DNA from 2 places in the Pandoraea commovens genome. Region 2 is predicted to be linked to the other one. Evidence: predicted binding sites of a transcription regulator. Region 2 holds the regulator's gene; the other holds the start of a gene.
The links. Region 2 encodes HrcA, which represses chaperone genes, less so after heat shock. Its sites were predicted from a motif close to TTAGCACTCNNNNNNNNNGAGTGCTAA; they were not measured.
Positions count from the first base shown of each region.

Region 1: a site for HrcA is predicted at 1,672-1,698, ahead of rpoH (RNA polymerase sigma factor RpoH). Genes of this name have one in related genera too.

Region 1 is NZ_CP102780.1:594,489-598,487, reverse strand. Features, by position in the region: gene ybiB (DNA-binding protein YbiB) at 1-969, shown strand; gene NTU39_RS03145 (nuclear transport factor 2 family protein) at 1,121-1,510, opposite strand; gene rpoH (RNA polymerase sigma factor RpoH) at 1,734-2,672, shown strand; gene cydP (cytochrome oxidase putative small subunit CydP) at 3,122-3,424, shown strand; gene NTU39_RS03130 (cytochrome ubiquinol oxidase subunit I) at 3,414-3,999, shown strand, end outside.
Region 2 is NZ_CP102780.1:4,782,797-4,786,795, forward strand. Features, by position in the region: gene NTU39_RS21480 (DUF6600 domain-containing protein) at 1-1,097, opposite strand, end outside; gene hrcA (heat-inducible transcriptional repressor HrcA) at 1,343-2,371, opposite strand; gene NTU39_RS21490 (NAD kinase) at 2,431-3,411, shown strand; gene recN (DNA repair protein RecN) at 3,435-3,999, shown strand, end outside.

The DNA of each region.
Region 1 (3,999 bases), 1.8 Mb from region 2:
ATGACCTCTGCCGCCCCCTTTGCCTGCGCCCCGCTGCTCAAGATCATCGCCCGCGGGGCGAAAGGCGCTCGCGCGCTGAGCGCGGACGAAACCCGCACGCTGTTCGACGCCATCCTCGCCGACCGGGTTTCGCCCGCCGAGCTGGGCGGCGTATTGATCGCGTACCGCATCAAGGGCGAAACGCCCGTCGAACTGCGCGCCATGCTCGACGCCGCGCACGCCACGTTCACCCCGCTCGTCGCCCCGGCCGACGCCCCGCCGCCGGTGCTGCTGCCGAGCTATAACGGCGCACGCAAACAGCCGAACCTCACACCGTTGCTGGCGCTGCTGCTCGCGCGCGACGGCATCCCGGTGCTGGTGCACGGACAACATCACAGCGGCGCGAATCGCGTCGGCACGCAGGCGATCTTCGCGGAACTCGGTCATCCCGCGAGCCAATCGGCCGCCGAGGCGGAGGAGGCGCTGCGCACTCGCCGCGTCGCCTATCTGCCGATTGCAGCGTTGTCGCCTGCGCTGGAACGTCTGCTGGAGATGCGTGCGGCACTCGGCGTGCGAAATTCCGGGCACACCGTCGTCAAGCTTTTGCAGCCGTTCGCCGGGCCTGCGCTGCGCCTCGTGAACTACACGCACCCGGAGTACCGGGAGACGCTGAGCGAGATGTTTGCCGATGCGACCAATAGCGCCGCCCCGGGCGTGCTGCTAGCGCGTGGAACGGAAGGCGAACCGGTCGCGGACGCCCGCCGTCAGGCGGCAATCGATGGGTTTTCGGATGGGGCATACCGCTCATGGCAGGAAGCCGAGGAAGGCGCTACCGGTGTACCGCCGTCGCTTCCTGCGGCCGACGCCCCGGCCACTGCCCGGTGGATCGAGGCGGTTCTCGCTGGCGAGGTTCCGGTGCCCGCCCCCATCGCCCGCCAGGTTGAAGTGATCCGTCAGGCCATCGGGCTAAGTGCGTCATCGACGCATTGAAACGAATTACGCGCGCAACGTCGGATAACTCGCGCGAATTTCGTCACAAAATCGAAATATCACAGAAAAATTCGATTTTTCCGGAACATTTCATCCCGAAACACATCAAATATTCTGTTTTGGAGAGGACGCCCGGAGAGTACCGGGCGGGTCAGTCGGCTGACGCCATGCGGGTTGCCTGCCAGGAGATGACGAGCCAGGCTTCAGCCAGCAGCTTGTGCACTGCCGTGTAGGTCATTTGCGACGCGAGCGAACCGGTCGCGGTTTCCAGTTCGACCTTGAGCTTGCCGGTGACGACCACCGTGTCGCCGAACTGGCGGAGTTCCTGCGCTTTCGGGTCGACGTCGATGTCTAGGTAACGGCGGCGGCCGGAGCTGATCGCGTCGAGAAATTCGCGCTTCGTCTCGCGTTTGCCATTCGAATGCACGTAGAACAAATCGTCCGCGAGGAGCTTTTCCAGCTCATCGACATCGCCTTCGATCATCGCTTCGAAGCGCGCCGATTCGAGTTGTCGTACCGCGTCAATGTGCTTTCCCGCCATGCTGACCTCCCATCCTTCGCCATCACTTTACGCTCGTGGCTTGGGTTGCAATTTACACCATCCGAGTCACGTTTGCGCCAGTGACTTCTCCCGTTTAACGGGGGGTGCTGGAAAACCCCAAGAAGCCGGAAACTTCCCGTCCGGTAAGGGTTCTAACGTCTTTAGCACTCATCGAAAGAGAGTGCTAAAATGCTTTCCCAGAGGCTAACCAGGAGTCCACCACTTGAGTACTGCCGCCACCAAGCATCCGACGACGCCGGCCACCGGCACGGCGCCGAATTCGCGTGCCCTTGCACTTGCCCCGTCGGCGCTGATGCTGCCGGGCAGTCTGGGCAATATCGACAGCTACATTCAGGCTGTCCATCGCATTCCCCTGCTCACCGCCGAGGAAGAGCAGTCGCTCGCCAAGCGTCTGCGTGAGAACGACGATCTCGAAGCCGCCCGCCAGCTCGTGCTTTCGCACCTGCGTCTGGTGGTCTCGATCGCGCGTAATTACCTCGGTTACGGTCTGCCGCACGCCGACCTGATTCAGGAAGGCAATATCGGCCTGATGAAGGCCGTCAAACGCTTCGACCCCACGCAGGGTGTCCGACTCGTGTCGTACGCCATGCACTGGATCAAGGCCGAGATTCACGAATACGTGCTGAAGAACTGGCGCACGGTCAAGGTCGCCACGACCAAGGCCCAACGCAAGCTGTTCTTCAATCTGCGTAGCCAGAAGCAAGGCTTGCAGGCCTTCACGCCGGAAGAGATCGATCAGGTCGCACGCGATCTGAACGTCAAGCGTGAAGACGTCATCGAGATGGAAACGCGCATGTCGGGCGGCGATATCGCCCTCGAAGGTCACAGCGACGACGGCGAAAGCGCGAGCTTCGCCCCCATCGCCTATCTGGCCGACTCCCATCAGGAGCCGACCGCCGTGATCGCCGCACGCGAGCGTGACCATCTGCAGAGCGACGGTCTGCAAACGGCACTCGGCCGTCTCGACCCGCGCAGCCGCCGCATCATCGAAGCGCGCTGGTTGTCGGTCGCCGACGACGGCAGCGGTGGTGCCACGCTGCACGAACTGGCAGACGAGTTCGGCGTGTCCGCCGAGCGTATCCGTCAGATCGAAGTGGCCGCCATGAAGAAGATGAAAGGCGCGCTGCAAGCCTACGCGTAATGCCGGGATCGGGTGTCGACGGCAGCGACAAATTGCCACATGACACTGCGATTCCCAAGTCGACGGAACTTCGCCGACAGCTAAGCCCCGTGAAGCCCCGAGAGGTTCGCGGGGCTTTTTTATTGGACTTCGAAAGTTCATCCGCCATCTGCTCCCGACTTGATGCATCGCAAGGTCTGCGATCGAGCCCGTCGATAGAATCGGCTCGTACGTAGCCATGCTGCGTGCGAAGGACGGCCCGGGGGCCGTTCGCCGCGCCGGACCCTTGTCTCGAATCCGCTTCTCATCCGCCGTTGCTCGCAACGACAGATCCGCATCGAACCAGCGTCATCTGCGTGTCATCCGCCCCCGTGCGCTGCGGTTTGACATTTTCAAGCGATAAGGCAAAATGCGCCGAAAGTCGACGCTGTTCCCAACAACACGACTTTCGACGCCAGGAGCCGTCACGGATGGACACCCACTCTCCTAGCAGTCTGAAGCCTCACGCCACGGCCTCACCGGCAGCCACGGGCATCGTCGCCTGGACGATCCGGCGCTGGCGCACCCGCCCTTCCCGTTTTGCCCTCGAAATCCTGATCGTTCTGGCGATCAAGGTAGTACTCCTGTTCATTCTGAAGCACGCGTTCTTCGACGCTCCAATGGCCAAGCACATGCAATTGCCGCCGGACGTCGTGGCCCGCGCCCTCATCGGGCCGCAGGCCGTCGAAGCGCAGTCCCCCACCAAAAATCAAGGTGTCCGCCATGATCAGTAGCGAAGTCGTCGACCTCTCGCGCTTGCAGTTCGCCATAACGGCGCTGTATCACTTCCTGTTCGTCCCGCTCACACTGGGCCTGTCGTGGCTGCTCGTCATCATGGAATCGGTCTATGTGATGACCGGCAAGCAGATCTACAAGGACATGACCCAGTTCTGGGGCAAGCTCTTCCTGATCAACTTCGCGATGGGCGTGACCACGGGTCTCACGCTCGAATTCCAGTTCGGCACCAACTGGGCCTACTACTCGCATTACGTCGGTGACATCTTCGGTGTGCCGCTCGCCATCGAGGGGCTGATGGCCTTCTTCCTCGAGGCCACGTTCGTCGGCCTGTTCTTCTTCGGATGGAACAAGCTCTCGCGCATCGGCCACCTCGCCACGACCTTTGCGGTGGCGCTCGGCTCGAACCTCTCGGCGCTGTGGATTCTCGTGGCCAACGGCTGGATGAACAATCCGATCGGGGCGCACTTCAACTACGAGACCATGCGCATGGAGCTGAGCAGCATCTGGGAAGTGGTGTTCAACCCGGTCGCTCAGGTGAAGTTCGTGCACACGCTCTCGGCCGGTTACGTGA
Region 2 (3,999 bases):
GCGTGATACGCGGGACGGTACGGGTCATGGGGCCCAAGCGCAAACCACGCGAGTCCCACGCCCCCGGCGGCGAACGAAACACCCCACTGGTTCCCGCCGCTGCTGCCGCTGACCCAGCCGACCAGCGCCGGCGCATACACCGGACGCACTGCCACCGGCCCCGGCACCCAGCACCAGCGGGCATCCACGTAAGCCCAGCGCCCGTAGTGATACGGCGCGAAGCCCCACGGCGCATCGTCGACCCAAGTCCAGCCCCACGGGTCGACCCAGGCCCAATGCCCCGTGCGGTAAGGCGCCCAGCCCGAAGGCATGTTGGACGGCACCCACACCGCGCCGTAGCTCGGCGTTTCCTGCCACGAACCGTAGTCGTCCAGACTCTCGAAGCCGGTCATGTCGCGCGGCACGTAACGCGCGGAGACGGAGGCGTCTTCACGTGCGTCGCGATCGCGCATCCATTGATCGAAAGCGTCGGCCGTGAGCGGGCCGGTCTGCTGCTGCGTCAGGTTCTGACCGACGAACGCGACCCGTTGACCTTGCTGGAGCGGGACCGACGCCCCTTGTCCGTACGCCGTGCCCGCACCGCGCGAGACGCTCACCGTCGTCACCCCGTTCGGATCGACATCCACACGATATTCACCGGCCTGTTGCGGCACGAATGCCAGATTCGGCGTATCGATCTCGTATGGTTGATTCGGATCGAAGCTGCGCAGGCGCACACCGACGGTGCCCTGCGTTACGTTCAGTTGCACATTCTGGTCGGTGACGGCTGACAGCGTCAGACTGGTCGACGCGCCCATGCGCACCGCCGTGCCGCCCACGTGCATCTCGGCCCGGCTATTGCGGTCGACCCAGATGGCATCGCCCGTCGTGAGCGGACGGTTGCGGTCCGCGTAGCGCCAGTCGCTCGTGCCTGCGGGGGCGTAGGTGACGGTGCCGTCGAACTCGGAGAGACGCGCCACGCGCCCCGGCGGATCGGCGCTCTGCGCCTGTGCCTGCGCCATCACCACCGCCGGCGCACCCACCGCGCCCAGCAGACCCAGCGCCAGCCCGACGCCAAGGGAGCGAACCGTCGTCCGCCAGGAAATCAGGGATTTCATAAACACTCCGGGCCCTTTCGGTGGGCATGCCGTGCGCGGCTTGCAGGCGTTGGCGTTCAGCCACCTTGTTGCTCTGTCCGAATCCTCCGGCGAGCCCGATGACAACTTCAGATGACCTCGCCGCAAGTGACGCTTCAAGCCTAAGCCTGCCGTGTGTGACAGCGTGTAAAGGAATGCTACGGGGTTGTAACCGGGAATGGGCGAATCGACGGATGGGCCAATGCGCGGACGCGCCAGCGCACCGCTCAGTGATGACTCAGCGCGTTGGAGAGCAGCTTGGCGGTGATGTCGACGATGGGGATGACGCGCTCGTACGCCATGCGCGTCGGCCCGATCACGCCGAGCGTACCGACGACCTCGCCGTCGACTTCGTACGGGGCCGTGACAACCGTCATCTCCTCGATCGGCACGAGACTCGACTCGCCGCCGATAAAGATCTGCACCCCTTGCGCGCGGCTCGACACGTCGAGCAGTTGCAGCAGGCCGGTCTTGGACTCGAACACGTCGAACAGCTTGCGCAGACGCTCCATGTTCGAGGACAGATCCTCCACGCCCAGCAGGTTGCGCTCGCCCGAGATCAGTACGCTCTCGCGCGTGGTGTCGGCCATGGCGTCGCTGCCCGCCTGCACGGCGGCCTGCATCAGCGCGCTCATGTCCGAGCGCAGAGCATCGAGTTCGCCACGCAAATAAGTGCGCACGTCGTCGAAACTGTGACCGCCGAAGTTGGCGTTCAGGTAGTTTGCCGCTTCGACCAGTTGCGCCGGAGAATAATCCTTTTCCGTCAGGATGATGCGGTTCTGCACGTCGCCGTCGGGCGTGACGATGATGAGCAGCACGCGCTTGTCGGACAGACGCAGGAATTCGATATGACGGAAAGTCTGGCTGCGTCGCGGGGTCAGCACCACGCCCGCGAATTGCGACAGATGCGAGAGCACCTGTGCGGCGGAAGCCACCAGCTGTTGGGGTCCGGCCGGTTGCAGGCTCGTCTGCACCTGCGTCGAAAGCTGGAGCACGGCCTCTTCGAGCGGGCGCACAGCGAGCATCGTGTCAACGAACAGACGGTAAGCGCGCGGCGTCGGCACGCGACCGGCCGACGTATGCGGGCTGGCCACGAAACCCATCGCCTCGAGATCGGACATCACGTTGCGGATCGTCGCAGGAGACAGGTCGAGGCCCGAGAACCGCGAGAGCGTGCGCGAGCCGACCGGCTGGCCATCTGCGATGTACCGTTCGATCAGGGTTTTGAGAAGCGTTTGCGCACGTTGATCTAGCATGGCAAAAATTGTAACGCGAAACGCGGGGCCTGTTCCCCCTAAATCGGGCCTCGCTCTGCATGGCCACAGGAACCGTTGCAGGCCGTGCGTTGGCGATGGTTGCTGTCATCGACTTATGGTGTAATGGCGGCATGAAAACTGGGAGCCCCTTCAAGACCGTGGCGCTCGTCGGGAAGTACCATGCCGACGGCGTCGCCGAACCATTGCTCACGCTAGCGGCATGCATCGCCCAGCGTGGGCATCATGTCGTCTTCGAGCGTGACACCGCGCATAACATCGGCGCAGGTGCCGATCCATACCGGACCCTCGACATCCAGGAAATCGGCACGCAGGCCGACGTGGCCGTCGTCGTCGGCGGCGACGGCACGATGCTCGGCGTCGGCCGCCAACTGGCCGCATCGAAGGTGCCGCTCATCGGCGTGAACCACGGCCGCGTCGGGTTCATCACCGACATTCCGCTCGACGAGATGCGTCAGGTCGTGCCCGCCATGCTCGAAGGGCATTTCGAAGCCGAACAACGCACTCTTCTGGCCGCCCGCATCGAACGCGACGGCCAGACGCTCTTCGAGACGCTGGCGTTCAACGACGTGGTCGTGAACCGCTCGGGGATCTCGGGGATGGTGGAGCTGCGCGTGGACGTCGACGGCCGCTTCATGTACAAGCAGCGCTCCGACGGCCTGATCGTCGCTACGCCCACCGGTTCGACGGCCTACGCGTTGTCGGCGAGCGGCCCGATCCTGCATCCGCGCCTCGGCGGCGTGGTGCTCGTGCCGATCGCACCGCATGCGTTGTCGAACCGTCCGATCGTGCTGCCGGATTCGAGCGACATCGTCATCACGATTACCGGCGGTCGCGAAGTCGGCGCCAATTTCGATATGCAATCGTTTGCCGAATTGCGCCAGGGCGACCAGATTCTGGTCGGCCGCTCCCAGCATCAGGTGACGTTTCTGCATCCGGTCGGCTACAACTACTACGCGACGCTGCGCCGCAAGCTGCACTGGAACGAGCATATCTCCGACGAAGATACGCCGCAGAACTGACTCCACGCCTCACCCGACATCCCATGCTACGCAGTCTCTCGATTCGCGATTTCGTGATCGTCGATCGTCTCGATCTGGAATTCTCCGCCGGCTTCACCGTGTTTTCGGGGGAGACCGGCGCGGGCAAATCGATTCTGATCGATGCGCTGGCGCTCGCGATGGGCGAGCGCGGCGACACCAGCATGGTGCGCAACGGGCAAACGCGCGCCGACATCACCGCTGAATTCGCCGCCGACGCCGAAGCGCGCCCCGATCTCGAAGCCTGGCTGCAAGCGCAGGCGCTCACGCTCGAAGAACACGGCGGTGTGCTGCTGCGCCGTGTACTCGACGCCGGCGGTCGCTCGCGCGCTTTCATCAACGGCACCCCCGCCACGCTCACGCAAATGCGCGAACTCGGTGAAATGCTCGTCGACATTCACGGCCAGCACGCGCACCAGCAGTTGCTGCGCCCCGACGCGCAACGCCGCCTGCTCGACTCGCACGCAGGCGCGACCACCCTCGCCGCCGATACCGCCGCCGCTCACAAGGAGTGGCGACGTCTCGTCAAGCGCTGCGAGGAGGCGCATGGGCGCGACCGCGAACTGCAAC